2 regions of the Micromonospora eburnea genome follow, and region 2 is predicted to be linked to the other one. Evidence: riboswitches for the same ligand, from Rfam matches in the RefSeq annotation. Region 2 holds a riboswitch; the other holds the start of a gene.
What was found. A riboswitch is a leader RNA that binds a small molecule or an ion and turns the genes downstream of it on or off. The one in region 2 is predicted to bind cyclic di-AMP.
Positions count from the first base shown of each region.

Region 1 (3,560 bases), 1.4 Mb from region 2:
ACACGCTCCATCCGGACGGGTCGCCGCCGAGGTCACGTAGCGGCAGCACGCCCGCGTGGCAGCCGTCACCCGGGCAGGTCTCGACCGCGGCCAGCGCGGCGACGGCCGGGTGGTGCCCGCTGTCGTGCCCGCCGGACCGACCGGCGGGACCATGTGCGCCGTGGCCGAGGGTGTGCATGGCGGCCAACCCGACCAGCGTGCAGAGCAGCAGCAGGAGCCGGGCCATCCGCCCGGTCATCGGCGCCGCCTTCGTACGCACGTCGACCACGCTAACCGGTGCGGCCGGGCCGGCCGCGGGGAACCCGTCGATCGGGTCGCTCCGGGCCGGCCTGGCTACCATTCCCCGCGATGACTGGCGCCGCCGCCCCCGTGCGCCTCCGCCGGCCCGGTGAACCGACCAGCCCGGCGACACGTCTCCGGCTGTGAATCGTTGGGAGTTTCGCCATGGGCGCCGACCACACCCGTCCCGCTCCGTCCGCCCCGCCCGGCGTACGACGGATCCTCGTCGCGACGGTGGTGCCGCTGTTCCTGGTCACCGTGGTCGCCGCGCTCGTGCTCTGGCCACGGGACACCCGGGAGCCGGCGGGCAGCGCGGACGTGCCGCGCTACCACGGCACGGTGACCCGGGTGGTGACCGAACCCTGCCCACCGGCACCGGAGACGCCGGAGGGCGACCCGGGGGGCTCCACCGGCCCCTGCGGTACGGTCACCGTCGCCGCCGAGCAGGGCCCGGACGCCGGACGGCAGGTCGAGGCACCCGTCCCGGCCGGCCCCGGCGCGCCCCGGGTCGAGGTGGGCGACGCGGTCGTGCTGGTCGAGTTGGCGGACCCGGCCGACCCGGCGACGAAGAGCTACCAGATCGCCGAACACCAGCGCGGCGCGCCACTGGCCTGGCTCGCCGTGCTCTTCGCCGTCGCCATCGTCGCGTTCGGCCGCTGGCGCGGGTTGGCCGCGCTGGGCGGCCTGGTGGCGAGCTTCGCCGTCCTGCTCGGTTTCGTGCTGCCCGGGATCGCCGGCGGCCAGCCGCCCCTGCTGGTGGCGATCGTCGGGTCCGCGCTGATCATGTTCGTGGTGCTCTACCTGACCCACGGGATCTCCGCGCAGACCTCGGTGGCGGTGCTCGGCACCCTGGGCAGCCTGGTGCTGACCGGCGTCCTCGGCGCCCTGGCCACCGCGGCCACCCACCTGACCGGCTTCGGCAGCGAGGACGCCACCACCCTGTCGATGTTCCAGAGCGACGTCGACCTGCACGGGTTGCTTCTGGCCGGCATCATCATCGGCTCGCTCGGTGTGCTGGACGACGTCACCGTCACCCAGGCCGCCACGGTCACCGAGCTGGCGTACGCGAACCCGGGGCTGTCCCGGATCCAGCTCTACCGGGCGGCCACCCGGGTGGGCCGCGCGCACATCGCCTCCACGGTCAACACGATCGTGCTGGCGTACGCGGGCGCTTCGCTGCCGCTGCTGCTCCTGCTCGTCGCCGACTCACGCCCGCTGAGTCAGATCCTGACCAGCGAGTTCCTGGCCCAGGAGATCGTCCGTAGCATCGTGGCCACGCTCGGCCTGATCGCCGCCGTACCGCTGACCACCGGGCTGGCCGCGGTGGTCACCGCCGCCGGCCGGCGCGCCGGGTCGGAGACCGAACCGCCGGAGCGGCCCGCCTCCCGGCCACCGGCGGAGCGGGACGACGCCCTGGCGGCGCTCGGCGGGGCGGTCGCGGGGCGGCGCGGGCCGCAGGGGAACACGGAGGACGCATGGCGAGACTCCACAGCGTGATCACGGGTTCCAAACGCGACGCCGGTCACGCAGGGCGACGACGAAATCGCACTATTGGTCGGCTTCCGGACGTAGATCGCCGCGGGGACTCTCAGGTAACGTCGCTGCCGGTCACCGCCGAAGGCGCGCAGCGGCGCCTGCGGTGCCGCCGCCCAATCGCCCGACGGCGAGCCGGGGAACCAGGTACGAGGGGTGAATCCGCGTCAGCGGTAGGGGCCACTTCCGCCCCGAACCCGGCAGCTAACCCGGTCGGCGGTCGACGGAAGGGAACACTGTGACGGCACCCCTGCGCCACTGGTTGACACCCGTGGTGGCCGTACTCGCCGCGTTCGCCATCGTCGCCGGGCCGGCCCCGGCGCTGGCCGCGCCGACCAACCCCACCCCCTCGGGGCACGAGGAGGACAACGATCCTCCGCTCATCACGGACGTCATCGACGCCACGAACCGCGCCTACCTCCAGGCCAAGGCGAAGCTGGAGAAGTCGAAGAAGCGCCAACTCCAACTGGCCATCGAGGTACGCGCCGCGCAGGCCGAACTCGACGCGCTGCGCCCACAGGTCGGCCAGGTCGCCGCGCAGTCGTACCGCACCGGCCGGATCGGTGCGGTGGCCGTGCTGCTGGAGAGCAACTCGCCCGACTCGTTCGTCCAGCGGGCCGCCGCCCTGGACGAGCTGAACCTGGTCAACGGGCAGCGGCTGGCGGCGATCAACGCGGCGAAGACCCGTGCGGAGCAGGCCAAGCTCGCGCTCGACGCCGAGGTGCGCGAGCAGGAGAAGCAGAAGAACGCGATGGCGCGGGAGAAGGTCGCGGCGGAGAAGGCGTTGGCGCTGGTCGGCGGGAAGGGCTTCACCGGCGGTCTGGTCTCGGCCACCTCGCCGGTGGCCCGGATCGGTCCCGGTCGCACCGCCGACGGCGGCTGGAAGCCCGAGTCGTGCAGCGCGGACGACCCCACCACCTCGGGCTGTATCACCCCGCGCACCCTGCACGCCTACAAGGAGGTCCGGCGGGCCGGCTTCAACCGCTTCGCCGGCTGCTACCGGCCTGGTGGGCCGTGGGAGCATCCGAAGGGTCGGGCCTGCGACTGGTCGTTGCAGAACAGCGGCTTCGCGCCCTGGCACAACAACGACACCCGGATGTACGGCAACAACCTCGCCGCCTTCCTCATCCGCAACGCCGATCGGCTGGGCATCTACTACGTGATCTGGAACCGGCAGATCTGGTTCCCGGCGACCGGTTGGAAGTCCTACAGCGGCCCCTCCAACCACACCGACCACGTCCACATGTCGCTGCTCTAGCCGTCGTACGCCGAGGGGCGCGTCAGACCACCGTCGTGGTCGGCGTGCCCGCCGGCACCTCGGCCACCGTCCGCACCTCGCCCGCGCTGAGCCGGTACGACATGCCGACCACCCCGCACCGGCCGACGGCCACCAGGTCGGCGAGCACGGCGGACCGGGCCAGCAGCGCCTCCACGGTCTGCGCGATGTGGATGTCGACGATCCCGTCCACGTCCTCGATGCCCTGCCGGGCGGCCCGGCGCAGGCTGGGCACGACGGCCTCGACCACCGCCCCCAGGTGCCCGGCCGGGGAGGTGCCGGTGGCGACCGCTTCGCGGGCGGCCTGCACCGCCCCGCAGGAGTCGTGCCCGAGCACCACGACCAGCGGTACGCCGAGCACGGTGACCGCGTACTCGACGCTGCCGAGCACCTCGGGGCCGACGGTGTGGCCGGCGGTCCGCACCACGAAGACGTCTCCGAGGCCACGGTCGAAGATGATCTCGGCAGCGAG
Region 1 is NZ_FMHY01000002.1:442,527-446,086, reverse strand. Features, by position in the region: gene GA0070604_RS02345 (DUF6153 family protein) at 1-259, opposite strand, end outside; gene GA0070604_RS02340 (YibE/F family protein) at 445-1,776, shown strand; cyclic di-AMP (ydaO/yuaA leader) riboswitch at 1,916-2,046, shown strand; gene GA0070604_RS02335 (coiled-coil domain-containing protein) at 2,051-3,070, shown strand; gene GA0070604_RS02330 (carbonic anhydrase) at 3,093-3,560, opposite strand, start outside.
Region 1: linked by a shared signal. The riboswitch ahead of GA0070604_RS02335 (coiled-coil domain-containing protein) and the one ahead of GA0070604_RS08635 (C39 family peptidase) in region 2 are both predicted to bind cyclic di-AMP.

Region 2 (3,560 bases):
CGCGGGCCAGCAGCACCGGCACGTCGGTCGCGGCGAGCAGGGCGGGCAGCCGCGGCTCCCCCACCGCGAACGCGGCCGGGTCCATGGCCAGCCGCCAGCGGCCGTCCTCCTGGCGCAGCCCGGCGTCCACCACCGGATGGTCGGGGGCGAAGAGCCCGGCCAACCCGGCGACCCGCAGGTAGCGGCGGGCCGCCTCGTCCCGGCTGGCGAACCAGGTCACCGGCCGCTGGGCCAGCTCGCGGGCCTTGTCCAGCTCGCCCGGGGACCAGGCGACCTTGATGCCGAGCCCGATCACCGCGTCGACCGGCAGCCGACGCGTCCGCGCGGCGAGCGCCAACGCCACCACCCCGCCGAGCGAGTGCCCGAGCACGACCAGCCGGTCGTGGGGGCCGAGCCGGTCGGCGACCGGGCCGAGCCCCGCCACCACCCGCTCCCCGAGGGCCTCGAAGGAGTACGCCGACAGCGGCGGCGACCAGCCGTGACCGGCCAGGTCGGGGGCCAGCCAGCGCCCCGCCCACCGGTGCTCCAGCAGCGGCGCCCAGGGCAGCCACACCTCGCCGGTGGCGCCCAGGCCGTGCAGCAGCAGTAGCTGGCGCCTACCCGTCTCGTCGGCCATACGGCGCAGTGTCGCATCGGACCGGCCAACCGCGAAAGACACCGCGCAGACAAGGTCGGGCACCGGCTCGCAGGAGCCGGTGCCCGATGGGGGGGGGAGGGATGCGATCAGGCCGAGTAGCCGCGGGTGGCGGCCCAGTTCGCCAGGTCGATGGTGGTGATCCAGTACGACGGGAGCGCCGGGTTCGCCGAGTCGGCGATCAGCGCCGTCCGGCCGTCGTTCTTGTAGCCGACCACGGCGATGTAGTGGCCGCCCGGGAACGAGTGCCAGCCGCCGTTGGTGTCGGTGGCGGAGCCCGCGATGTTGACCACCACGCCACGACCGTCGTTGATCGCCTTGACCAGGTCCGCCTGGAGCTGGTCCATCTGGGCCGGGGTCGCGGCCTGGCCGGGGATCATGTGGGTCCGGTACGGGTTGCCCTTGACCATCTGGTTCAGCCCGCGGGTGGTGTCCTCGGCCGAGTTGGTGCCGTTCACGCCGGCCCTCAGCGGGGCGGCCATCGCGTCCTGGGTGGTCTCGATGCCGCTGGCGCTCAACGCGTTGCGCACGGCGGCCGGACCACAGTTCCAGAAGGCGGTCTGCGCCTGGTAGTTGTAGTCGAGGATCTTGGTCGCCGGCGGCTTGGGCTTCGGCTTCGCCGTACGGGTCACGTCCGGGTCCGCCTTGGTCTTGCTCGGCGACGCCGACGCGCTCGGCGACTCGGACGGTGACGCGCTCGGCGAGTCGGACGGCGACGGGGCGGCCACGCGCGCCTCGCCGCGGCTGGCGACCTCGCCGAGCCGGGGGGCCAGCTCGGCGACGGCGGCGGTGTGTTCCTGGCCGGCGGGCGCCTCGTCGGTGCTGGCCAGCGCGGCGCTGGCACCGCCGGCGAGCACGAGAGCCGCCGCGGAGCCGGCGACGATCTGATAGGGGCGCTCGGTCGCGAGGCGCCGCAGCTGACGCTTCAGGTGGTGCTTCACGTATTCCTCCACGGAGGGCCTAAGCAGCGCACGCCGGCCCGACGCGCGGACGGGGTCACGCGCTTCGCCGGGCGGGGTGGCCGCGGGAAAGGGAAGCGCCCGGTGAGCCGGGCTGCGGGGGGCGGGTTGCCGGAAGCTCGGTCGCCGGTCAGGCGAGCGAGGGCACCGCGGCGCCGTGGAGGCGGGGGGAGGATCGGGGGGAGGTGGGCACGCGGATGGCACTCCTTCCGTGGCCGCCTACCGGGTTAGCTGACGGATTCGGGCGGGAAGTAACGCCCTACCGCGGGCCGTGGCTCGCGGATTCACCCCGGTGTTGCACTGGGTCCCCGGTTCGTGAAAGATCACGATTAAGCGGGTCGGCGCGGCGTCGCCACCTGCGATCGGAAACCGCACCGGACGCGCCGACACTACCGGTGGGTCCGCCTCGTGCCAACCGCCCCGAGCTGCTTAAACATCGGAATTACCGGCGCCGACCGGAACAGTTCGCGACTGACGTAACTCAATGGGACGAGCCGTTATACCGGAACTGTCGGGCAAGAATCGGACACCGAATGGATGATCAACCCGGAATTACGGGAGCCGATCGCCCACACTGATCCAGATGACCGTTTCCGGGCAGACAGTGACCGGGGTCACCGAGTTTTGGTAACGATTCAGCCGACCCGCGCCGGGCGGAAGCGCGCGGGCCGCCCGGCCGGCACCGCCGCACGGGCCGCCGTCACCGGCTCGGTACGGCGTACCAGGGCCGGCCCGGGGCGCAGCGCCTCGGCGGCGGCGCACGCCTCCGCGGCCAGGGCGCGGGCCGCCTCGGCGGCCAGCTCGGCATCGCGCCAGGCCCGCCGCTCCCTCTCGGCGGCAGCCCGCCAGCCGGCCCGCCGGCCGTCGCGTACGACGCGGGCCAGGACGATCTCCTGCTCGGCCGGGTGCCGGCGCGGATCCCACCCGTTGCGGTGGGCCAGGACGTCGGCGAGTTGGCGGGCCGACAGGTCGCCCCGCCAGTGCGCCGCCATCGCGGCGTGGTGCAGCCACCGCTCCCGGGCCGCGTACTCGGCCGGCGTGCGAAGGGTCCGCGGCTCGGGCAGCACGGCGGCACCGGCGAGACGCCGGGCGGCCGCCTCGGCCTCGTCGTACGCCCGCCAGGCCCGGTCGGCCGCCGCCTGGGCGGTCTGCCACTGCTCGCGGCGCCGGCGAGCGGTCTGCGCGGCCCCGGCGGCGGCCACCGCCACCTCGTCGGCGTACCGGCGCAGGTCGGCACGGCGGACCGCCTCCTCGGCGGCCGGATCGGGGGCGGCCTCCGCCGCAACGTCCCGCTCCGGCCGGGCGACCAGCACGGCCAGCAGGCCCAGCGCGAACACGAGCAGGACCGACCAGATGGCGGCGGCCACGGGAACATTGCTGAGGAAGTGGTAGAGAAGGGTCTGCCGCATGGTCGGGCACCTCACAGGAACGACGTGACGGAGAGGTCCGCACGGGCCCGCGGGCGGGGCGCGACCGGAAACGGGCGCCGCCGGGCCGCCGTCGGGCGGGTGCGGGGTGAGGTTCGGTCGGTACGGCGAGGGCGGGCCGCGGCCCGCGGATCGTCAGCGGGCGGGCGGGGCCCGGGAGCCGACGGTCGCCGGGACCAGCCCGACCAGGACACTCTGCCGGTCGACCGGCACGGCCACGGCCCGACGCGGCACCACCGGATCGGGCACACCGACCGGGGCGACCTGCCGCTCGGCGCTACCGGCCCGATCAGTGGCGCGGGCCCGGTCGACGCCGCCGCCGACCCGGTCGACGGCGCCGTCGTGATCAACGCCGGCCCGATCAGCGACGCGGATCCGGTCAGCGCCGGCCCGATCAGCGACGCGGGCCTGGTCGGCGCCGGACCAGCCGGCGGCACCGGCTCGCGGCGCGAGCCGGGTCACGGAGACCGGTGCCGAGACGGCGGCACCGGTCCGGAGGGTCAGGGCCCCGGCGGGGTCCACGGCGAACCGGGGAGCGGC
Region 2 is NZ_FMHY01000002.1:1,814,039-1,817,598, reverse strand. Features, by position in the region: gene GA0070604_RS08640 (alpha/beta fold hydrolase) at 1-616, opposite strand, end outside; gene GA0070604_RS08635 (C39 family peptidase) at 724-1,587, opposite strand; cyclic di-AMP (ydaO/yuaA leader) riboswitch at 1,795-1,939, opposite strand; gene GA0070604_RS08630 (hypothetical protein) at 2,229-3,002, opposite strand; gene GA0070604_RS08625 (hypothetical protein) at 3,156-3,560, opposite strand, start outside.